Regions from separate parts of the Bacillus daqingensis genome, predicted to be linked through region 1. Evidence: a T-box and tRNA genes for the amino acid it is inferred to sense, from the RefSeq annotation. Region 1 holds a T-box; the other holds one or more tRNA genes.

Region 1 (15,263 bases):
ACCGCATTTTCGACGAGATCCCGGAACTTTTCGTCAACCATATTCCGGTGCATTTCGTTACGGAAGCTGAGCACAAGTTCATTATCTGATGCGGCAGCCGGCTGACAGTCACTGAGCCAGGCGGAGGCCGGCACGCTTTCCCGTTTCACCTGCTCGATCACGTTGCCCCATTTGGACTGAGCCTGCTGCAGCTCCTGCTTGGAGGCTTTGTCCAGCATCGCCTTCACCCGCTGGACACCTGCACGGCTCTTGTTAGAAGAAGCTGCCTGCCTCGGCTTAGGCTTCGCCTGCGGAGCCTGAACGTTTTCTTTCGCAGCAGGGACGCCTTCTGACTGAAGCTTTTGCAGCGTCCGTTCCAAATGTTCGATTTTCTGCTCCAGCTTTTCTACAGCCGAGCTTGAAGCTCCGGTATCCGCGGCAGGTGCAGGAAGTGACGCTGTCTGCTGGGAAGCCTGCACGATGAACATTTCCAAAAATACCTGCGGATGATTGGCCCATTTCATTTGCTGCTGAAAGTGATTAAGCTTTTCCAGCATATGAAAAATCCAGACGGTATCAAGCTGTTCAACGGTCTGCTGAAACGCCTCATCCGTTTCCATCAGCTCCTGTGCCTCTTCCAGCTCCGGAGCTGTTTTCACCATCAGCGCATCGCGGAAGAAAAAAATTAAATCTTCCATGAAGCGGTTTGCGTCTTTCCCTTCCTGCATCAGTGTGTCTACTGCCTGAAGCCCGTCGCCGACGCTTCCGGATCGGACTGCTTCCACGATCTGATACATCATGTCGTTGGAAACGGAGCCGATAACGGCGTGAATGTCGTCTCGGCTGATCGTACCGTCTGAAAAGGAGACCGCCTGATCCAGCAGGCTCAGTGCATCCCGCATACCGCCTTCACTGACCCGTGCAATCAGCGCAAGCGCCGGCTGCTCAATCGCGATCCCGCTCTCCTGCACGATCTCTTCCATTCTGCCGAGCATGGCTGAAGAAGTAATCCGTTTAAAATCGAACCGCTGGCAGCGGGAGATGATGGTCAGCGGGATCTTATGCGGCTCGGTTGTAGCCAGAATAAAAATAACGTGCGGCGGCGGCTCCTCCAGCGTTTTTAAGAGCGCATTAAACGCTCCTGTTGTCAGCATGTGCACTTCATCAATAATGTACACTTTGTAGGAAACGGCACTTGGTGCAAACTTTACTTTATCGCGGATATCGCGGATTTCATCTACCCCGTTGTTGCTTGCTGCGTCAATTTCCATGACATCAACAATGCTGCCATCCCAGATTCCCCGGCAGGCTTCACATTCGTTGCACGGCTCTGTCGTCGGAGCATTCCGGCAGTTCACTGCCTTGGAGATGATCTTGGCAGCGCTCGTTTTACCGGTACCGCGGGGGCCTGTAAACAGATAAGCGTGCGACAGCTTCTGCTGGACAAGGGCGTTCTGCAGCGTTTTCGTGATGTGCTCCTGCCCGACGACGTCCTGAAGCTTCTGCGGTCTCCAGACGCGGTACAGCGCTTGATAGCTCATATCTCCGTTCAGCTCCTTCGTCGTGTTTCACCTCTATCTATTATACCGGCTTTGAGAGGTGAATTCAAAATCTATCTGGTTTCTGCCGAGGGAAATTCCAGTATGTATGCAGACAGAAAAAAACGACGCCCGCACAAAGCAGGAACGCCGTTTTCTTCTTATAGTAGATGCCGTGCACCTTTCCTCGACCGCAAAACCTCATGCGTTACCTGAGCAGTTTGCTCGATCCAGGCAACTCTGCGGCACACGGAAGGACTTGCTTACTGCTGCTTCCTTCCGGACCTGACAGGGTTCACAAGATTCCGTTGCGCAGAACCCGGATGTCAACACCACTTACTCAGGGCAGGCCATGAAATCGTACGGCCTCAGAAGAGGAGTTCAGCCCCGCTATAGCGGATTGCGGGTACAGGGAACCGCTAGCTCCCCGCTTAGCACGACAAAGTGGATAACGTAGTTGGTGGTGTCTGATTGCGACACAAATCTCAGTATAACTTCTTCCAGGATGAAAATCAATGATGAACTATGATTCGTCGGTGCTCTCTTTTTCGGCTTCTGCCTGCTGCAGCTTCGCCATTAAAATGTGCGGCGGTGTGTGCATCACATGCTCAATCGGCATGTTCAGCTTCTCTGCCATCATCTTCGCTGTTTCAAGTGAAATCTGATTCGGACGCATCGGCGTTTGCCTCCTGTTTCTTTTTCTTTTTTTCGAGCCGCAGCTGCTGAAAAAACGATGTTAACAGCGTGGCTGCCTCTTCTTTCATTATACCAGATGTCAGCGCCGCACGGTGGTTAAAACGGGCATCCTGCACGAGATTCATAAGCGTGCCGCAGCACCCGGCCTTCGGATCCTCTGCGGCAAATACGACCCGCTCCACGCGCGACTGTACGACAGCGCCGGCACACATCGGACACGGCTCGAGCGTGACGTACAGCGTACAGCCTTCCAGCCGCCAGCTGCCTGTTACGCGGCACGCCTCTTCCATTGCAATCAGCTCAGCATGCGTCAGCGACTGCTGGGTCGTCTCCCGCAGGTTATGCCCTCGCGCAATTACGCTTCCGTCTTTTACAATGACAGCCCCGATCGGCACCTCCCCCATTGCCCCAGCTTTCTCTGCTTCTGCAAGCGCTTCTTTCATAAATAAAACGTCCTGTTCCATGAGCCGGACCTCCTCTGCCGCTATTTTACCGCTCCTGAAGCCGGCGGTAAAGAACCGGACTGTTCCGTCAGCCGCAGAACGATAAAAACCGCCCCGGCAAACGGGACGGCTTTCATCTTATCGAGCAGATCGCGGGTTGAACGCATCCTTGATGCCTTCCCCGATGAAGTTAATGGAAAGAATCGTAAAGGTAATCGCAAGACCCGGCGGAATCCAGATCCACCAGTACGAACGAATGACGTTTGGATCACGTGCTTCCGTCATCATATTCCCCCAGCTCGGTGTTCCGGTTGGAACCCCGAACCCAAGAAAACTCAGTGCGGTTTCCGCCACGATCATGACGGCAAGAAGGAGCGTTGCCTGTACAATGATCGTCGTCATCACGTTTGGCAGCAGGTGCTTTCGGATCACCTTAAACGGTGTACTGCCGATTGAGATCGCTGCCATGACGTATTCGTTTTCCTTTTCCGCCATTACCTTGCTTCGCACAACCCGGGCTGCCCCGGTCCAGGAAAGGACGCTCAACACGATAATCAGCGCCCAGATACCTGCCTCACGGAAAATAGAGGCGAGTACGATAACAAAAACGAGGAACGGAAAGTTCATCATAAAATCTGTAAAGCGCATAAGAATCGCATCCACCAGGCCGCCGTAGTAGCCGGCAATCGAGCCGATCACCGTGGCAATCATGATCACGGCTGCCGTACAGACGAGTCCGATCGTAAGCGAGGTGCGTGCCCCGTAGAGGAGCAGTGTCCAAATGTCCCGTCCGGAAGCGTCGGTTCCGAGCAGGAAGCCCTCGCCCGGCGGCTGGTTCCGGTTGATGATATCCACCCGCTGTGGATCGTACCCGGTGAGCAGCGGTGCCATGTAGGCCATCGTAATAACGAGCACGAGAAAGCCAAGGCTCAGCATAGCGAGCTTATTGCGGACAAGCTTGCGCCGTGCTATCGACCAGGGGGACTGCTTTTTTGCTTTTTTCTCCAGCTGTATTTCTTCTGCTGCTTCCATGACAGTTCCCCCCTTATTCCACCCTGATCCGCGGATCGATGATGCCGTACAGCAAGTCAGCAAGCAGGTTGCCGACAAGCGTTGCTACAGATAACATCAGCGTAACAGAGAGCACGACCGCTGAATCCCGGCGTTCTATAGATGAGATCAACAGCTCTCCGATGCCGCGGTAGGAAAAGATAGTTTCAATGATAACCGCTCCGCCGATAATACTCGCAATGTCAAAGCCGAAGAGCGTGACGATTGGAATGATCGAATTGCGGAGGATGTGCTTGTTGTAAATTTCAGACTCCGGCGTTCCTTTTGCCCGCGCTGTCCGCACGTAATCCTTCTGCGCACTCTCAATGATATCGTTACGCAGAAACTGTGTGTAGCTCGCTGTCACGAGCGCACCGAGAACGAGAGCCGGCAGGAACGTGTGATACAGCTTGCTCATCCAGAATTCGAACGTACCCGGTGTCATACCGGAGCCGACGCTTCCTGTTGACGGAAAGAGTCCGAACTGGAACGAGAAAATGAAAATAGCAAACAGTGCAGCAACAAAACTTGGGATCGCAAGCATTAAGTAGTTGATCCCCTGAATCGTGTAGTCTCCTTTAGTATACGGGTTTCTTCCGGCATAGCGGCCCATGAAGAAAGCAAGAATATACGTAATGATAAGCGACATCGCCGATAGCAGTATCGTATTCGGCAGCCGCTCCCCTATGATGGCAGATACGTCCATTCTGTGTACGACAGAACGACCGAAATCCCATTGAACAATGCCGGCAACCCAGCGGCCGTACTGAATGTGAACCGGATCATTTAATCCCAGTTCCTCTCTCATTTCTTCAATGTATTCCGGGCTTTGCGTCGGATCGATCTGACCGGAAAGGGCATCCCCTGGCATCGCAAATGCCAGGGAGAATACCACAATGGAGACCAGAAACAGGATTGGAATCATGATGAGGATGCGCCTCAACGTATAAAGTAGCATGATCGATTTCTCCTTGTCAGGTCAAAGTGGGATGCTCATCTTTCCGATGAACAAACGTTTTTTACTCTTCGTCGATGTACCACTCGTGCGGGTTCGCTGTAGCGTCACGCACGTCCACTGTTACGCCGCCGACGTTGGCATTAATGCCGTAAAGGTCCGTCGGAGAGTTAAGCGGGATAAGCGGAAGCTCTTCGTTTACGAGCTGGTGCCACTCCTGATACACTTCCTGACGATAGTCGATATCGAGTGCTTCTTCACTGAGGCCTTCTGCGATCAGCTCATCAGACTCTTCGTTGTACCAGCGAGGGAAGTTCCAGAAATCATTGGATCTCCACAGACCGGATGGATCCGGATCCGCTGTAGCCAGTCCCCATGCACCCATAAAGATGTCGATGTTCTCATCGTCTTCTTCTACAAGGTCATAGAACAGGTTAAAGTCGAGCAGCTGGCCGTCCATCAGCTGAGCGTTGATGCCGACATCCTGAAGCGTCTGCAGAATGTACTGAGCACGTGGCTCTGCGATATCAGCAGGCGTGTCCATTGCAGCGAGGTTTACCGTGAACTCTTCGCCGTCCGGATCTTCGACAAATCCGTCGCCAGTTACGTCTTCATAGCCTGCTTCTTCAAGCAGCTCACGTGCGCGGTCCGGATCATACTCATACTGGTTCAGGGAGGACTCATCCGGGTAAGACCAGCGAATGTGGGATTCCGGTGCGTTGATAACCGTACCGTAGCCTTCGTTGAACTCATCGATGATACCCTGACGGTCAATCGCATGAGCGAATGCCTGACGGAGTTCCTTCGACTCAAACTTCGGATTGTTCATTTCCACTACTTCGTCTTCTGCGTTCCACTCACCGAGCTTAAAGCCGAGGTAGCTGTAGGACAGTGCTTCGATCTCTTCAACTGTCACATCTTCGTTGTCTTCCAGCGGAAGCGCCTGTGTCGGTGTCAGTTCGATGATGTCTACTTCACCCTGTGCAACAAGCTCCCCAGCCTGGTTGCCGTCTACGATTCGGTAAACAGCGCCGTCCAGGTTCGGTGCACCCTGCCAGTAGTCTTCAAAAGCTGTGTACTCGATCTGCTCACCAGGAACGATGTTCTCTACCTCAAATGCCCCAAGGCCAACCGGATTTTGCCGGACTTCTTCAGAGTCTTCAATTTCGGAGACTTCTAAATGCTCCAGGTGTGCTTTTGGAGACGGATAAGCCCAAAGGTTTTCCAGATTGTTTGCAAGTGCTTCCTGGAACGTGACTTCAAACGTGTAGTCATCAATGACGTTTACCCCTTCAAGCGAGTCAGCATCGCCTGCACGGTACTCGTCAAAGCCTTCGATCCGGTCAACGTTGGATAGACGTGGTCCGTCATAGTCCGGATGAGCGATAATCTCATAGGAGAACTCAAAGTCTTCCGCTGTCAGCTCTTCTCCGTTGTGCCACATAACACCTTCTTCAAGGTGGAACGTCACGGTCAGGTTGTCATCAGACCATTCCCAGTCGTGCGCGAGGCTCGGCTCCGGCTCAAAGTCTGTGAAAGAAGAGATGGAGTAGAGTGCATCTCCGTTGAAAATGTTCAGCGCGAGGCTGTCATCGACACCGCCGTAGAAGTTCCAGTCGAGAACACCCGCAAACGGAGCTGTGTAGCCGTATGTAACGGTACCACCCTGCGGAGCATCTCCGTCAGCCGCTTCTTCGTCGTTGTTTCCTTCGTTGTCAGCGTCTGCATCGTCTGCTCCATCGTTGTCAGTATCGTTTACTTCTGCGTTATTTGCATTGTTGTCTGCAGGATCTGCATTGTTGTTGCCGTCATTTCCTTCTCCGCCGCACGCTGCCAGAATCGCAACAGACATGAGTGAAGCACCTAATAGATAACGAGAACGTTTCATTCATTCTTCCCCCTTAAGGTTAATAAAAATTAGATAAGACCAGTTAAAAAGTGAACGCCTATTCATACAACAGGCACGATACGCGGTGCTCGCGGTTCACCTCCTTCAACTGCGGTTTTTTCTCGCTGCATTCCGGCATCGCCTTCGGACAGCGCGGGTGGAACGGACAGCCGACCGGCGGATTCTGCGGACTTGGGACATCACCCGAGAGAATCACCCGCTCGCTCTTATTGCGAGGGTCCGGCTGTGGAATCGCGGAAATCAGTGCCTGCGTGTACGGATGCTTCGGATCCTGATAAATATCGTCTGCGTCTGCGACTTCCACAAGGTTGCCGAGATACATCACGCCGATGCGGTCGCTCATATGCTTGACGACGCTTAAGTCGTGCGCGATAAAGAGCAGCGTCAGGTTAAATTCTTCCTGGAGCTCTTTGAGCAGGTTCAGCACCTGTGACTGCACCGATACGTCGAGTGCGGAAACGGGTTCATCTGCGACGATCAGCTTCGGCTTCAGCGCAAGCGCTCGCGCAATGCCGATCCGCTGACGCTGCCCGCCGGAAAATTCATGCGGATACTTGTAGTAGGCGTCTTCAGGAAGGCCTACCCGCTCGAGCAGCTGCATGACTTCGTCCTTCAGTTTGCCTTCACTGCCGTGTCCATAGTTGACGAGCGGTTCAGATACGATACTCCCGACCATCATCTTTGGATTGAGCGAGGCGTACGGATCCTGGAACACCATCTGAATATCCTGACGCAGGTTGCGGAGCTCCGAGCCGCGCAGGTTCGTGATATCCCTTCCTTCAAACAGGATATTTCCGGACGTCGGTTTAAACAGCCGCGTAATCGTACGGCCAGCTGTGGATTTGCCGCAGCCGGACTCTCCTACAAGTCCAAATGTCTCACCGCGCTTCAGCTCCAGCGAAATGTTATCGACGGCTTTGACGTCGCCGACCTTCCGGCGAAGGAAACCTCCGCGCACCGGATAATATTTTTTCAGCTCCTGCACTTGCAGCAAGTGCTCTGACTTTTCTGTTTTAACTGTTTCATTCGCCATTGCCTAGACCTCCGCTTTCTTTTCAGGGTGGCTTGCATCATAGAGGATACAGCGGACGGAATGCCCTTTATCTACTTCCCCGAGAGCCGGATCTATTTTTTTGCACTCCGGCATTGCAGATGGACAGCGGTCTACGAACCGGCAGCCCTGTTTCGGCATATTTTTCAGGGATGGAACAATCCCTTTAATCGTATTCAGCACTTCCCGGTGATCGTCCATTCTCGGGATTGAATCGAGCAGCGCCTTCGTATACGGATGCTTCGGCTCGTAGAACAGCCGGTCCACATCCGTATCTTCGACCACCTGGCCGGCATACATGACGACAACCCGGTCGGCCATTTCCGCCACGACGCCGAGGTCGTGTGTGATAAGCAGCATGGCCATGCCGACTTCTTCCTGAATTTTCGTAATCAGCTCTAAAATCTGCGCCTGAACGGTAACATCCAGTGCCGTCGTCGGCTCATCGGCAATGAGCAGCTGCGGCTGACAGGCGATGGCCATGGCGATCATCACGCGCTGGCGCATGCCGCCTGAGAGCTGGTGCGGGTACTCGTTGACAATTTGATCAGCGCGGGAAATGCCGACCTGCTGCAAAAGCTGCACGCTTTTTTTGCGGATCTCTTCTTTGCGCGTGTCCGTATGGTTAAACAGCACCTCATCCATTTGATATCCGATCGTCAGAACCGGGTTTAACGCCGTCATCGGCTCCTGAAAGATCATGCTGATATCCTTACCGCGGATTTGATTCATTTCCTCTTCGGAAAGAGGCACGAGGTCGTTTCCCTTAAACAGGATATGGCCCTTATCGATCTTCCCGTTATGCTTCGGCAGAAGATCCATAATGGACAGGGACATGACACTCTTCCCACAACCGGACTCTCCGACAATACAAACAACTTCTTTTGGATTTACCGTAAATGAAACGTCTTTCACCGCGTAATGCGTTTCTCCCTCGATGTTGAAGCCCGTATGCAGATTCTGGACTTCCAGAAGCGGTTTCTGGCTGCTCATTGGCGATCCTACCCTTCACTGTTTTCTCAATTCTTCTTTACTGAATTCGGTCTCACATATGTAGAAAGCAAGATAGTACTAAAAATTCTTTTTTTGGGAAAGACTACCGTTATTTTAATAGTCTGAATTCAGAATGTAAACCTGTTTTTGAAAACGCTTCCACTGCTTATGCTGTGAGCATAGCGCAAAACGTCACAAAACGCTGAGTATTAGGAAAATTTTCATTATTCCAATATAAAAGTCCTGTTCAGTCTACCACAGCCGATCGCGGTTAAACACCGACGTTCGTACTGAATTTCGAGTCTCCAAACAATATGAATGAGCACTCACTTAGTTTAAAAGTAGCAGAACCAGGGAATAACACGAAATTATCCGACTTTTCCGCTTAACTTGTATTATAAACAAACTAATGTATAAATGTATACCGTATTAAGAGATTTTCTTACAAAGTTTCGTAACTTTCTTTTACTTTATCACAGTTATGTATAAACGTCGTAAAGTACTGACTGACAGGCGTTTTAACGTTTTATCTTCCTTTCAGATCCTGCTTAATTCACGTGGACAGTAGCTCCAGTGTAGACATTACTCGTGCACCCTAAAGAATATTTATACATATTAGTTAATATATTATTCAGTTTATTTTCCCTTCCCGTCATTCTTTCCCTCGTGCAAACCTGTCACAGCAGGGGTTAACGACTGTCGACCTACGGTAGACTCTTGCTGTTAAGACCAGCCCTAACTTGCATAATTACTTGCTTTGCCTTTGTGCTTGTTTTCGCAAATTATTTTTGAAACATAGGAAAAGACGGTCCGCTGTGCGAACCGTCTGCTTTCTTATTTTGCGGTAATGTGGGTGCGTCCGCCCATGTAAGGCCGCAGCACCTCCGGAATTTCAATGCTGCCATCCTGCTGCTGGTAGTTTTCTACAATAGCAGCCACGGTACGGCCAACGGCGAGGCCGGAGCCGTTCAACGTGTGGACAAACTCTGTTTTCGCCTTGGTATCACGCTTAAAGCGAATATTAGCGCGTCGTGCCTGAAATGCTTCGAAGTTGCTGCAGGAAGAGATCTCCTTGTAGTCGCTGTAGCTTGGGAGCCACACTTCGAGGTCGTACTTCTTCGCTGCTGTAAAGCCGAGATCACCGGTGCACATGTGCAGCACGCGGTACGGCAGCTTCAGGTTTTGCAGAATTTTCTCTGCATGACCTGTCAACTTTTCCAGCTCCTCATAGGAATCCTCCGGCTTTACAAACCGCACGAGCTCGACCTTGTTAAACTGGTGCTGGCGGATCAGCCCGCGTGTATCGCGCCCGGCAGATCCCGCTTCAGAGCGGAAGCAGGCACTGTAAGCGGCATAGGTTTTCGGAAGATCCTCCACGTTCATAATCTCATCCCGGTGCATGTTCGTCACCGGCACCTCGGCAGTCGGAATTAAAAAGTAATCTTCCTCGCGGATCTTAAATGCATCTTCTTCAAATTTCGGAAGCTGTCCTGTTCCTGTCATGCTGTCGCGGTTGACCATATACGGCGGCAGAACCTCTTCATAGCCGTGTTCGTCTTCATGAAGGTCCATCATATAGTTAATAAGGGCACGCTCGAGTCTGGCACCAAGTCCTTTGTAAAACACAAAACGGCTGCCGGTCACTTTTGCTGCTCGGTCAAAGTCTGCGATATCCAGATCCCGGACGAGATCCCAGTGTGCTTTCTCCTCAAAATCAAATGCACGCTTTTCACCCCAGACGCGCAGCTCCACGTTATCTGCTTCATCCTCACCGACCGGTACGTCTTCATGCGGCACATTTGGTATCGTCAGCATCAGATAGTCAAGCTCCGCCTCGACTTCCCGAAGTTCTTCATCCAGCTTTTTGATCGTGGCAGAAACGTTTTTCATCTCCGCGATCACGTCTGTAGCATCTTGCTTTTCCTTCTTCATTTGGGAAATTTCCTGAGACACCGTATTGCGCCGGCTTTTCAGCTCTTCTGTTTCTTTAATGAGTCCGCGGCGTTTCTCATCCATATCGACGAATTTATCCAGCGCGCTGATGTCCTCATTTCGTTTAGCCAGCTTCTCTTTTACTCCTTCAAAATCGCTGCGGAGCAGCTTCATATCCAGCATGTTCATCTCTCCTCTATGTGAATTGTCTATTAAAAAAAGCCGTCCCTGGGTGCATGTGCACCCAGGGACGGCTGTAACCGCGATACCACCCTGCTTGGAGGCTTTAACGCCTCCCTGCTCGACCTGATAACGGCAGGCGCCGTGAAGGTTCACTTCAAGCTCAAGGATGGATTCACAGCTTCTTTCACCGGTTCACAGCGGCCACCGGCTCTCTGAAGAAAGAAAGGCTGTTACTAGTTCCCGTCTCAGCGGTTTTTATTTTACTGGGCGACAGGCTCCTTCAGAGACTGTCGGACGACCTCTACGAAATATTGATGGAAACGATCGTCATCTGTCAGCTCCGGATGAAACGAGCAGGCAACGAACGGACCCTGCTGAGCAGCAACGATGCTGCCGTCATATTCGGCAAGAACGGTAACGTTCTCGCCGACCGAGCGGATGATCGGTGCGCGGATGAATACTGCTTCGATATCCTCGCCGACGTTTTTCATCGGCAGAAATGCTTCGAAGCTTTCACGCTGGCGGCCGAAGGCGTTCCGCTCGACCGTCATGTCCATCACAGACAAATGCGGCTCCGCTTGACCGGCAATTTCTTTTGCCATCAAAATCGCTCCGGCGCATGTGCCGAAAACGGGCTTGCCCTCTGCCGCAAACTGCTTCAGCGGCTCATAAAATCCGTAAAGGTTAATGAGGCGGCGCATCGTGGTGCTTTCTCCACCGGGAAAAACAAGACCGTCCAGTTCATGCAGCTGCTCTACCTTCTTCACGACCGTTACCTGTACGTCCGGTGCCTCCAGGGCACGCACATGCTCTCGGACAGCACCCTGCAGTGCCAATACTCCGATGTTCATCATGATACAACCACCTCTTTCTTATCCCCTATAAACGTAGCTTGTTTACCAGCCGCGGTCCTGCATGCGGTCTTTTGGTTCAAGCGTGGAAATTTCAATTCCCTTCATCGCTGTCCCAAGATCTTTCGAAAGCTCTGCGATGAGCTTGAAGTCATCATAGTGAGTCGTTGCTTCCACAATCGCACGGCCAAATTTAGCCGGGTTGTCAGACTTGAAAATACCGGATCCGACAAACACGCCGTCAGAACCGAGGTGCATCATCAGTGCAGCATCTGCTGGTGTTGCGATTCCGCCTGCCGCGAAGTTCACGACTGGAAGACGGCCTGTTTCACGAATGTCCTGGAGCACGTGGAACGGCGCACCGAGGTTTTTCGCTTCTGTCATCAGTTCATCATCCGACATGCTCAGCACTTTGCGTACCTGTGCCTGAATCAAGCGCTGGTGGCGAACTGCTTCTACGATGTTGCCTGTACCTGGTTCACCCTTCGTACGGAGCATGGAAGCACCTTCGCCGATTCGGCGCGTTGCTTCACCGAGATCCTTTGCACCGCATACGAACGGCACCGTGTACTCGCTCTTATTCAGGTGGAACACTTCGTCTGCCGGTGTCAGCACTTCACTCTCATCGATATAGTCGACGCCGAGTGCTTCGAGAAGACGCGCTTCCACGATGTGGCCGATACGCGCTTTTGCCATAACCGGAATGGAGACGGCATCACGTACTTCTTCTACAATCGTTGGGTCTGCCATTCGTGCTACTCCGCCTGCAGCGCGGATATCAGAAGGAACACGCTCAAGAGCCATAACTGCTACAGCTCCGGCCTCCTCTGCAATCTTTGCTTGTTCTGCGTTGATGACGTCCATAATGACGCCGCCTTTTTGCATTTCTGCCATACCGCGCTTGACGCGGTCCGTACCTGTACGTTTTTCCATGATGATCCCCTTTCAGCACCTTGCTAGTAGTAAACATCGTGTCCGTCTTATATTATAGCGAATCTGCACCCATCCGTAACTGAATTGGCACGAAAAAGTACAAAAATTTATTCGTCGACCTTAGCTGTATATGCTAACATATCCCGTCGCACCGGGCAACTTCCCTGCTTATTAGAACCAGCCGCGTACGCTGTTGGAAACATTTGACCAGACGCCGGAAAAGAACGAACCGACATTGTGCATCGTCAGCGCCATCCAGCCTGCGCGTTCAACGGAATCGGTCGTCACGATTTCAATTTCGCCGCCGTTTTCGCCTTCACCCGGCAGGTACGCGATTTCACGGTCTCCTTCGTACTCAACGACCATGCGTCCGACCGTTGTGCCTGCTTCTACCGGAGCTTCCATTTCGCCGTCTTCGTTTAGAAGCGACTCATCCAGTTCCACCGTGTAGCTGTAGTTCTCTTCATCGCCCTCTTCTACCATTTCAGAGAAGGCAGCGTTTGTCGCAAGCGCGACGCTTTCTTCTTCGCCTTTTACAACCGGCAGGGTTTCATAGCCGTCCATTGTCATGTTCTCCGGGTAAATCTCTTCTTCGGAAAAGGCGTCAAACGCCCATTCCATCACCGCTTTTGTTTCTGTAAACCGCTCTGCTTCAGAACCAGCACCCATGACAACGCTGATAAAGCGCTGGCCGTCCTGTTCTGCCGTTCCGGTGAACGTAAAGCCCGCTGCGTTCGTATGCCCGGTTTTCAGTCCGTCGATCGGGTCGTACTTCACATCTTCACCGGTATCCGGATTCCGCGTGCCATCCAGCATCCAGTTCCAGTTTTCCATAAATACTTCATCTTCTGTTCCTTCACGGAACGTCATCGTCGGAATGCTCGCGGTATCCAACACTTCCGGATAGTCATTGACTAGGTGATAGGCAAGGGTTGCGGTTGCCTGGGCAGACATGAAGTTATCTTCTTCCGAGCCGGTCCCTTCCGGATGGTTTCCTTCCAAGAGGGTGTTCGGAAGGCCAGTGGAGTTGACGAATTGGAAATCACCAACTTCTTCAGCAGCAATCTCTTCCAGGTTGTCCATCCCGTACTCGGAGCCTGCTTCCCGAAGCGTTTCTCCCATGCCGAGGTCGGCGCCGCGCTCATTCATCAGCTCGACGAAATTTCCTTCTGAGCCGGAAATGTGCTCGGTCAGTGCCATCGTAGCAGCATTCGCTGAATAAATTGCGACCGATTCATACAGCTCCTGGACCGTATACGTTTCATCCACCCGCATTGGCACGTTAGACAAACCGCGGTTATGAGAAAGCTGATTTAAAAATTCACTGACCTCGACTTCATCATCCCAAGCAATATCGCCGTTGTTGACTGCTTCCAAAATCAAATATTCACTCATCATTTTCGTCATGCTTGCCGGCGGGAGCGGATTATCTGCGTTTTGTTCAAACAGAATTTGTCCGGTTTCTCCATCCACGAGAATAACTGTATCAACAGACGGCTCATAAGAGGCCATTGCGGGAACGGCTCCTGCAAATATGCCTGCTGTCAAAAGTGTCCCTGCTGCCGCTGCCTGTAGCTTACGTACCATTCATCATCTCTCCTAAATATCGGTATAATCTATATGTAAATGACGCGCTTCTGCTCAATTGACATACAAGCGGTATTTTACCACATCACAGCTAAGAAAAATAGATAGGGGAGGCCCCTATCTATTGACTCAGTTCGTATAGTTTGGTGCTTCTTTTGTAATTTGTACATCATGAGCGTGGCTTTCCTTTAATCCGGCATTCGTGATGCGGATAAAGCGTCCTCTCTCCTGCAGATCCGGCACCGTGCCTGTTCCGCAGTAGCCCATGCCGGCACGAAGTCCGCCGACGAGCTGATGCAGCGTATCAGCCAGCGGTCCCTTGTAAGGGATACGTCCTTCGATCCCTTCCGGAACAAGCTTTTTCTCTTCTTCCTGGAAGTAGCGGTCCTTGCTTCCTTTTTCCATTGCAGCAATGGAACCCATGCCGCGATAGACTTTGAACTGTCGTCCTTGATAAATTTCACGCTCGCCCGGGCTTTCTGTAACACCGGCAAGAATACTGCCGAGCATCACGGCGTGTCCGCCGGCTGCAAGTGCTTTTGTAATTTCTCCGGAGTGCTTGATCCCGCCGTCTGCAATGATCGCCACACCGTGCTTTCGTGCTTCTGTCGCACAGTCATAAATGGCTGTAATCTGTGGAACGCCGATACCGGCAACGACACGCGTTGTACAAATCGACCCTGGTCCGATGCCGACTTTAATAATGTTAGCCCCTGCTTCGATGAGTGCTTTTGTTGCTTCCGCAGTTGCTACGTTTCCGGCTACAATGTTCAGATCCGGATACTGGCTGCGGATCTCCCTTACTTTGTTGATGACACCTGCAGAGTGCCCGTGTGCTGTATCAATGACCAGCACATCTACTTCAGATGCCACCAGAGCCTTAATGCGGGAGTCTGCATCACCGCCGACGCCGACCGCTGCCCCGACAACCAGACGGCCGGAGCTGTCTTTAGCAGAGTGAGGGAATTCAATAGCTTTCTCAATGTCCTTGATCGTAATAAGCCCTTTCAGCTTCTTATCGTCATCAACGAGAGGAAGCTTTTCAATGCGGTGCTTCTGGAGAATCTGCTGTGCCTCTTTGAGCGTTGTACCGACAGGAGCTGTAACGAGATTTTCGCTCGTCATCACATCTTTAATCGGAATCGAGTAATCTTCAATAAAGC
Region 2 (8,145 bases), on a different contig from region 1:
TTGACAGAGAATGATTCATTCTCTTTCCTTCTTCTTGTCTTTTGTTTAGTTTTCAAAGGCCGCTGCAAGTAATCAAGTCAATGGTGGGCCTGAGTGGACTCGAACCACCGACCTCACGCTTATCAGGCGTGCGCTCTAACCAGCTGAGCTACAGGCCCCCGCCATGATTACAGGCATAAAAATGGAGCGGGTGATGGGAATCGAACCCACATCATCAGCTTGGAAGGCTGAGGTTTTACCACTAAACTACACCCGCATGTAGATGAAAGAATATAAAGTTTGTGCAGAGTCAAAGATGGTCGGGAAGACAGGATTTGAACCTGCGACCCCTTGGTCCCAAACCAAGTGCTCTGCCAAGCTGAGCTACTTCCCGTTTCACTCATTAAAATAAAAATGGTGCGGTTGAGAGGAGTCGAACCTCCACGGGTGTTACCCCACTAGGCCCTCAACCTAGCGCGTCTGCCATTCCGCCACAACCGCAAGCTTGTAATAATCATGGTGCGGGTGGAGGGAGTCGAACCCCCACGCCCGAAGACACTAGATCCTAAATCTAGCGCGTCTGCCAGTTCCGCCACACCCGCATGACTAAAAATTGTTGCTTGTTTCTATATGAAATTAAATGGCGGTCCCGACGGGAATCGAACCCGCGATCTCCTGCGTGACAGGCAGGCATGTTAACCGCTACACCACGGGACCTTATAAAGTGTCGATGGTGGAGGATGACAGGCTCGAACTGCCGACCCCCTGCTTGTAAGGCAGGTGCTCTCCCAACTGAGCTAATCCTCCAAAAACAGACAAGTTGTCTGATTGAGATAAAGTAAGTATGGTGACCCGTACGGGATTCGAACCCGTGTTACCGCCGTGAAAGGGCGGTGTCTTAACCACTTGACCAACGGGCCTAAATGCTGGCGGAGAAGGAGGGATTTGAACCCTCGCGCCGCTTGCGCGACCTACACCCTTAGCAGGGGCGCCTCTTCAGCCACTTGAGTACTTCTCCTTGATGGCTCCACAGGTAGGATTCGAACCTACGACCCATCGGTTAACAGCCGATTGCTCTACCACTGAGCTACTGTGGAATAGTGTGTCCCTCTCTTTGGGAGACAAGTAATATCTTAACATCAGGGAAAATGTTATGTCAATATATTTTCAAAAGTTTTTCCGTGCCGCTGCGGGGTTTAAAGCGCTTTTAGCGCCTGCCCTTTCGGCGACTTTTATAATGTATCACATCCCTTTTAAGGACGTCAACGATTTCTGCAACTTTTTTTCTTCGATTTTTTTCAGCACTCCACGGCATTTGCCGCACACGTATTTTTCGGTATTCATCCTTCGTCTGCGCGGATATTGAAACCGGCACGAGGCACATTCATAAACGTGAATAATCGAAGAGGTTTGTTTCGCTCCGGGAATCGATTTGCAATGCCGCGCTCCCCCCACTTTTTGAAGCAGCGCTTTAAAATCAGCATCACGATGCTGATATCCTCGCCCTTCGAGGTGGAGATGATAATGGCACAGCTCATGCTTAATAATGCTGATCAGTTCATTTTCTCCATAATGCTCCATGTGCTTTGGGTTTATCTCAATAGTATGTGAATGGAGCGCGTACCTTCCTCCGGTCGTGCGAAGCCTCTTATTAAAGACGGCACGGTGTCTGAATGGCTTTCCAAAACAGTCGATTGAAATCTGCTTAATCAGCAGCTGCAGCTCTTCATTCGTCAACGTCATCCTCCTGCTGTGTGCCTTCATAGTTTCTATCATATCATGTAGCAGCCTACTCCTCTACTGACTCTTTTATTCGGTCGCACGAAGCCGTTTCAAATCCGTTTACTGGACGAGAATCCATTACATAATGACTGTTAGGCAGCCTAACCGACAATCAAGTTCACCCAGTAAAAAAGCTGCCCTAAACAGACAGCTCCTTTCCCTTTTATTCGTTATGAAGGACGTTTCATCGTAAGGGAGATACGCCCCTTTTGTACATCAACTCCATCAATCCAGACTGTCACTACGTCACCTACAGCTACTACATCCATCGGATGTTTGACGAAACGATCGGCAAGCTTGGAAATATGAACGAGACCATCCTGCTTAACACCGATATCTACAAACGCACCGAAATCAACCACGTTTCGGACGGTCCCCTCCAGCTCCAACCCTTCATATAAATCCTCCATCGACAAAACATCCTGTTTCAGCAACGGCTTCGCTACTTCTTCGCGAGGATCGCGGCCCGGCCTGCGGAAGGCATCCAGAATATCCTCTAATGTAGGCAGACCGATACGAAGCGAGTCTGCTGCTTTCTGATGATTCAGCTGCTTCACCGCTTCCGAAGCCTTGTCTGATCCGATCTCTGAAGCATTTAATGACAGCTGCTTCAACAATGCCCCTGCTTCTTTATAGCTTTCTGGGTGGATCGATGTCGCATCCAACGGCTCCTTTCCATCAGGAATGCGCAGAAATCCGATACTTTGCTCGTACGTTTTCGCTCCGAGCCGGGGTACCTTTTTTAAATCGGTCCGTTTCTGAAATCGCCCCTCCGATTCACGGTGCCGGACAATGTTGCCGGCCACAGCCGGTGATAAGCCGGAAACATACGCAAGCAGCGAAGCAGACGCCGTATTGACATTAACCCCGACTCTGTTTACGACCGTTTCCACTACGAAAGTAAGGCTGTCTGACAACTTAGATTGGGTCACATCGTGCTGATACTGGCCGACACCGACAGACTTCGGGTCGATTTTCACAAGTTCTGCCAGCGGGTCTTGAAGACGGCGCGCAATCGACACTGCACTCCGTTCTTCTACCTGAAGCTTCGGAAATTCTTCTTTCGCTGTTTTTGAAGCCGAGTACACGCTCGCACCAGCTTCATTGACAATTAAATAATAAATATCCGCTCGCTGCCGTTGAATGACTTCAGCGATAAACTGCTCTGTTTCCCGTGATGCCGTGCCGTTTCCGACAGCAATCATCGTTACACCGTAGCGACTGATCATACGGGTGACTTCAGCTTCTGCTTTTTTCGTCTGATGGTGCGGCGCTGTCGGATAGACAACACCTGTTTCCAGCAGCATCCCGGTCTCGTCCACTACTGCCAGTTTACACCCAGTTCTGTATGCCGGGTCCACTCCTAACACGACGTGTCCTTTCAACGGAGGCTGCAGGAGCAGTTGACGAAGGTTTGTTGAAAAAACTTCAATGGCATGCATTTCTGCTTTATCTGACAGCTCACCGCGGATTTCCCGTTCTACTGCAGGATAGATAAGCCGTTTCAGGCTGTCCTCTATCGCTGCTTGAAGCTGCTCTGCAGCCGGGACAGTACGTCTTACCATTCGATTAACAGCCCACTTTTCGATCTCCTCTGCCGGAGGGATCACTTTTACTCGCAGGACGCTCTCTTTTTCTCCACGGTTTACAGCCAGGGTCCGGTGAGGCACCATTCGACTTATTTTCTCCTCATAGTCATAATAAAGGGCGAACACTTCTTTTTCATCCTCCGCCTTCGCCTTTTTTTCAACCTTCAAACTGCCTCTCTTCCATACTTGATGTCTGACGTACCGCCGCACGGAAGGGTCATCCGCTGCAAATTCGGCAATGATATCCCTTGCACCTTGTAGTGCATCCTCTGCTGTCTCGACCGATTCTGATACATACGCCGATGCCTGTTCCAATGGATCGCCGGCCGAACAGCTTTGCAGCCACTGCGCTAACGGCTCCAGACCTTGCTCCTTTGCAGTTGATGCTCGAGTTCGTTTTTTCTGTTTGTACGGTCGATAGAGGTCTTCTACCTCCTGCAGCTTTTTTGCCTGCTGCAGATTATTTGCGAGTTCCTCTGTCCACTTTCCCTGCTCTTCAATTAATCGCTGGACTTCTTCTTTTCGTTTCGCAAGTGAAACAGCGTATTCCCAAATAGAGAGAACGCTGCGAATTTCCTCTTCATCCATTCCGCCCGTCATTTCTTTTCGATACCTGGCGATGAACGGTACCGTATTTCCCTCTTCCGCAAGCTTCAGCACGGTTTCCACTTTCGCAATCGGAAGGTTTGTTTCCGTATGTACGTGCTTTACAATCGTTTGATCCATCATCATTCCCCTTTCCGTTTCTGATTATAACATTTGCAGACTCTTCCTTCAGACAGCCTCGACATTCTCCAGAAAGATTTACGTGCTCGCCGCGGCACTTTAGAACACAAAAAAAGCTATCCTTCTTGACGAAAGACAGCCTCGAACTCCTATACGTAAGCTTTCCCAATCATGACGGTTGCATCATCATCTACGTGCTCGAATAAATCAGACAGTCGGTCCATAATCGCTTCTGGCGTATCGTTTGCTGAGAACAGCCGATCGGATAACGGATCCTGAGGGAAGCCATCCGAGTACATCGTAAACACCATGCCCGGACGGTATTCCCAAGACTGTGTGCGAAGCTTTACTTTCCTGCCTGAAAGATAGCCTCGTTTTGGGACCGGCCGAATCATATCTCCGTCTGGATGATAAAAATGACAGGAAATATTACCCATATTAATGTATTCACACCGGCGGTTTTGAACATCAATTCGCAAAATGGAAAGGACAACACCGCGCGTGCCCCACATTCTGTCATTGCACAACTGAATCAGCCGCTCCAACGCTTCATCCGGATTTGACTCGATCACTTCCATTGCAAGCTTGGAGGCATGCATTGCCTCTTCGCCGCTTCCCAGACCGTCTGCCAATGCACAGGTCACTGTTCCGTCCCGGCTTGTACCGAAAAAACTGTCGCCGGAACACCAGTTGTTCCCTTTTGCTGTATGGTAAACGCTTATGTCCGAATCATCCAGATGAAGGTGTTCAATCATTTAAAAAGCCTCCGTTGCTTCTATGCGGATTGACTCTCTCAGTTTTTGCAAAGCCCGGCGCTGAAGTCTGGACACATGCATCTGAGAAATGCCGAGCTTCTCACCGGTTTCCTTTTGACTGAGATTATCGAAATACGTAAGCTGTAAAATTTGCTTTTCCCGGTCCGTTAATACAGCAAACGCTTTTTCAAGCAGGAGCTGCTGATCTGTTTTTTCGTAGCCGCCCTCGTCCTGACCAACCAGATCGAGCAGCGTAACAGCACTCCCTTCGTCGTCTGCTTCAATAGAGCGGTCGACTGATAAAGCCTGGTAGCTTTTGCCCATCTCCATCGTTTCCAGTACTTCTTCCTCCGAAACACCGAGATGGTCTGCTATTTCATGAACACTCGGGGAACGTTGAAGTGTCGTCGTCAAATCTTCAACAGCGCCTTTAATTTTCGGTCCCAGTTCCTTAATTCTTCTAGGTACGTGAACACTCCATGTTTTATCACGGATGAAGCGCTTAATTTCTCCAACAATCGTCGGCACCGCAAAGGATTCGAAGCTGCGGCCAAATGATGGATCAAACCGGCGCAGTGCCGCAAGAAGCCCGATCATCCCTACTTGCGTTAAATCTTCATCGTGCCGCTGTCCCCGGGAAAATTTCCGGGCAAGTGCATGGACGAGGCTCTCAAATTCGAGAACGAGCTCTGTCTGCAGTTCATCATCGTTCGTTTCCTGAAATTCTGCAATCTTATCGAGAATTTTCTGCTTCGCTTCACTGGTGTTTTGTTGGTTCTTCTGAGGTTCTGTCGACATCGCTATCCACCTCATCTCTTTGAAGGAACTTTGTCATGATTATCATGACACCGTCTTCACTGCGGATTTCCACTTCATCCATCAGGGTCTCAATCAGAAACAGCCCCAGCCCTCCTTCCTTAAGGTCCTCAACGGGCTGGTCTTTCGTGATCGGACCGCGGCCGCGGTTTAATTCTTCGATATCAACAGCGCCGCCTTTATCAGCCACCACAAGCTCAAGGCGGTTCTCAAAAATAGCAAAGCTGACATGCATGCTCGCATGCTCGGTCTGCTCAGGGTAAGCGTGATTAACCACGTTGGTACACGCTTCTGCGATTGCAATTTTAATATCTTCGATGTCATCGTAGGAATAGCCAAGTCTGTTCGCTATTCCAGACACAGTTAGACGCACAACGCCGACATATTCTGGCCTCGCCGGTACCTTCATTTCGATAAGTTCAGACTGATGGGCCATGCTTATGCTTCCTCCCTCTTCGCGTGGTCGATATCAATGACCTCATGCAGGCCGGTGATTTCAAACAGACGCTTCACTCGTGCATTCAATCCGGTCAGTGTTAATGACGTACCTGCCTTCTCACTTGCCTTCAGCGCCCCGATGAAGATCCCCAGTCCTGTACTGTCTATATAATCCACTCCGGAAAGGTCAATAATCAGCCGCTTGTCCTCCTGCTCCGCAAGCGGTGTGATCGTTTCCTTCAGCTTCGCAGCCGTGTAAACATCAACCTCTCCTGAAACTTGTGCAACACTTTTGCTTTCGTAGTCGGAAACCTGGATATCTAAGTTCATCTTTTCCCCTCCTGAATATTATGCATTATCTTAATCTCTTTACCCGGAGGGCAGTTCCTTAAAACTTCCTTCTTAAAATCATTAACGTAAAATCATCCCGAAGCTGGAATTCCTGTGCTTTTTCAAGCTCTTCAAACAATTCGTTAACAATTTCTTGAGCACTGAGATGAAGTCTTTCTTTTATCATGCTGACAACCGTATCCCGTTCTATGAACTCCCCGTCGACACGGCTTTCGGTTACACCATCGGATAAAAACACAATAAAGTCGCCCGGATCCAGGCGGAAGCCGCGCTCTTCGTATCGAACTTTTGGAGATACCCCAAGCACGAGACCTTTCGCCTCCAAACTCTCAAACGACTCTTCTGCTGAACGATAGAAAAAGCCCGGCTCATGCCCGGCGCTTGCAAAATGAAACTGATGGCTGTCCGGATAGTAAACACCGTACATCATGGTAATAAACATGTCCTCGTCAATGTTCCGTTCTACTACTCGGTTAAGGCTTTCCAGAACACCGGCCGGTTCGGTCTGCTTGTCCGTCAGCGTGTCCATCGCGTATTTTATCATCGACATCGACATTGCCGCAGGTACCCCTTTGCCGATGACATCAGCGACTGCGACAGCAAAGTTTCCTACAGTGTCCTCATCGTAATGATAATAATCTCCGCTCATCTTCCCTGCGGGCACGCTGATCACACCAAAATCAATTTCATCCGTTTTAATCTGCTTGTCCGGCAGAAGCGTTCGCTGCATCTGAGCAGCAACATTCAGCTCTGATTCCAGCTCCTGCTGTCGATCGCGGAGGCTTTGGTGCTCCCGGTACGCAAGTCCGTATCCAATCATGACCTCCAGAAGAAGGTCAAATGAATCTGTCACTTCTTCCGGCAGGTCTTCAGCCAATTCCTGAAACACGGACAAATGGAGGCTGACCGTTTCTTCCGGAGACATATCCTGCTCCATCATTTGTTTGCTGAACTGTTGAGCGTGATACAGGGCGGTTTCACTTTTATCACGCAGGTAGCTCGTCAGCATATCTTTGTATAATCGATACATCGAAACCTGCATATCCTCCACTCAGCCTGCACCCCCTGCTTATCTGTCTATGTTATCGAAGCCATTTCACTGCCGTAATGACAGTACCTTGATTAAGCTCAGATTCAATAGCAAAATCATCCATCAGACGCTTCACTCCCGGAAGACCTGCTCCAAGTCCACCCGACGTCGTAAACCCGTCTTCCATGACGCGGCGAAGATCCTTGATTCCGGGACCTTGATCGGAGGCAATTATTTTCATGCCCCGTTTACCGCCTTCCGCTACTTCTTCAATTTTTATCTGACCTTGATCTGCGTACAAATAAATATTACGTGCAAGCTCTGAGATGGCTGTGGTTATACGTGCCTGATCAACGGAGCCGAAGCCGATTTCGCGCGCGAGCTTTCGCCCGGCCTGCCTGGCTGCCACGATCCCCCATTCACTGTTAATATCGACATGGGTCTGAACTTGCATGTTTCACCCCTCCAATTCGAGCTGGAGTCTTTCCAGCCCCTGCTCAAGGTCCAATGCAGTCGGAACTTCATCCAGAACAATGCCCATATCGATCAACGTGATAGCAACAGCAGGCTGAATTCCAGTCAGCACCACTTTTGCTCCCATCAAGTTGGACATATCCACCACATCACCAAGTACCTTTGCGATAAATGAATCGATCATATCAACGGACGTTAAATCGAT

What was found. The T-box of region 1 lies ahead of serS (serine--tRNA ligase). A T-box ahead of a tRNA ligase gene usually reads a tRNA of that ligase, here a tRNA-Ser.
Region 2: it encodes a tRNA-Ser, which carries the amino acid that the T-box ahead of serS (serine--tRNA ligase) is inferred to sense. The anticodon was not compared.

The regions. Positions count from the first base shown of each region.
Region 1 covers NZ_JBHSGK010000015.1:657-15,919, reverse strand. Annotated here, with positions in the region: gene dnaX (DNA polymerase III subunit gamma/tau) at 1-1,520, opposite strand, end outside; RNA gene ffs (signal recognition particle sRNA large type) at 1,691-1,957, opposite strand; gene ACFO4L_RS14245 (YycC family protein) at 2,041-2,193, opposite strand; gene tadA (tRNA adenosine(34) deaminase TadA) at 2,168-2,677, opposite strand; gene opp4C (oligopeptide ABC transporter permease) at 2,795-3,688, opposite strand; gene opp4B (oligopeptide ABC transporter permease) at 3,702-4,664, opposite strand; gene opp4A (oligopeptide ABC transporter substrate-binding protein) at 4,726-6,549, opposite strand; gene ACFO4L_RS14220 (ABC transporter ATP-binding protein) at 6,608-7,603, opposite strand; gene ACFO4L_RS14215 (ABC transporter ATP-binding protein) at 7,607-8,614, opposite strand; gene serS (serine--tRNA ligase) at 9,449-10,729, opposite strand; T-box leader at 10,790-10,985, opposite strand; gene pdxT (pyridoxal 5'-phosphate synthase glutaminase subunit PdxT) at 10,990-11,583, opposite strand; gene pdxS (pyridoxal 5'-phosphate synthase lyase subunit PdxS) at 11,626-12,513, opposite strand; gene ACFO4L_RS14195 (D-alanyl-D-alanine carboxypeptidase family protein) at 12,685-14,100, opposite strand; gene guaB (IMP dehydrogenase) at 14,230-15,263, opposite strand, start outside.
Region 2 covers NZ_JBHSGK010000006.1:9-8,153, forward strand. Annotated here, with positions in the region: tRNA gene ACFO4L_RS07975 (tRNA-Ile) at 82-158, opposite strand; tRNA gene ACFO4L_RS07980 (tRNA-Gly) at 183-256, opposite strand; tRNA gene ACFO4L_RS07985 (tRNA-Pro) at 297-373, opposite strand; tRNA gene ACFO4L_RS07990 (tRNA-Leu) at 395-480, opposite strand; tRNA gene ACFO4L_RS07995 (tRNA-Leu) at 497-581, opposite strand; tRNA gene ACFO4L_RS08000 (tRNA-Asp) at 621-696, opposite strand; tRNA gene ACFO4L_RS08005 (tRNA-Val) at 711-786, opposite strand; tRNA gene ACFO4L_RS08010 (tRNA-Glu) at 825-899, opposite strand; tRNA gene ACFO4L_RS08015 (tRNA-Ser) at 907-997, opposite strand; tRNA gene ACFO4L_RS08020 (tRNA-Asn) at 1,002-1,076, opposite strand; gene ACFO4L_RS08025 (SprT family protein) at 1,222-1,716, opposite strand; gene ACFO4L_RS08030 (Tex family protein) at 1,932-4,082, opposite strand; gene ACFO4L_RS08035 (SpoIIE family protein phosphatase) at 4,226-4,831, opposite strand; gene sigB (RNA polymerase sigma factor SigB) at 4,832-5,629, opposite strand; gene rsbW (anti-sigma B factor RsbW) at 5,589-6,083, opposite strand; gene ACFO4L_RS08050 (STAS domain-containing protein) at 6,086-6,415, opposite strand; gene ACFO4L_RS08055 (PP2C family protein-serine/threonine phosphatase) at 6,474-7,478, opposite strand; gene ACFO4L_RS08060 (anti-sigma regulatory factor) at 7,519-7,920, opposite strand; gene ACFO4L_RS08065 (STAS domain-containing protein) at 7,924-8,145, opposite strand, start outside.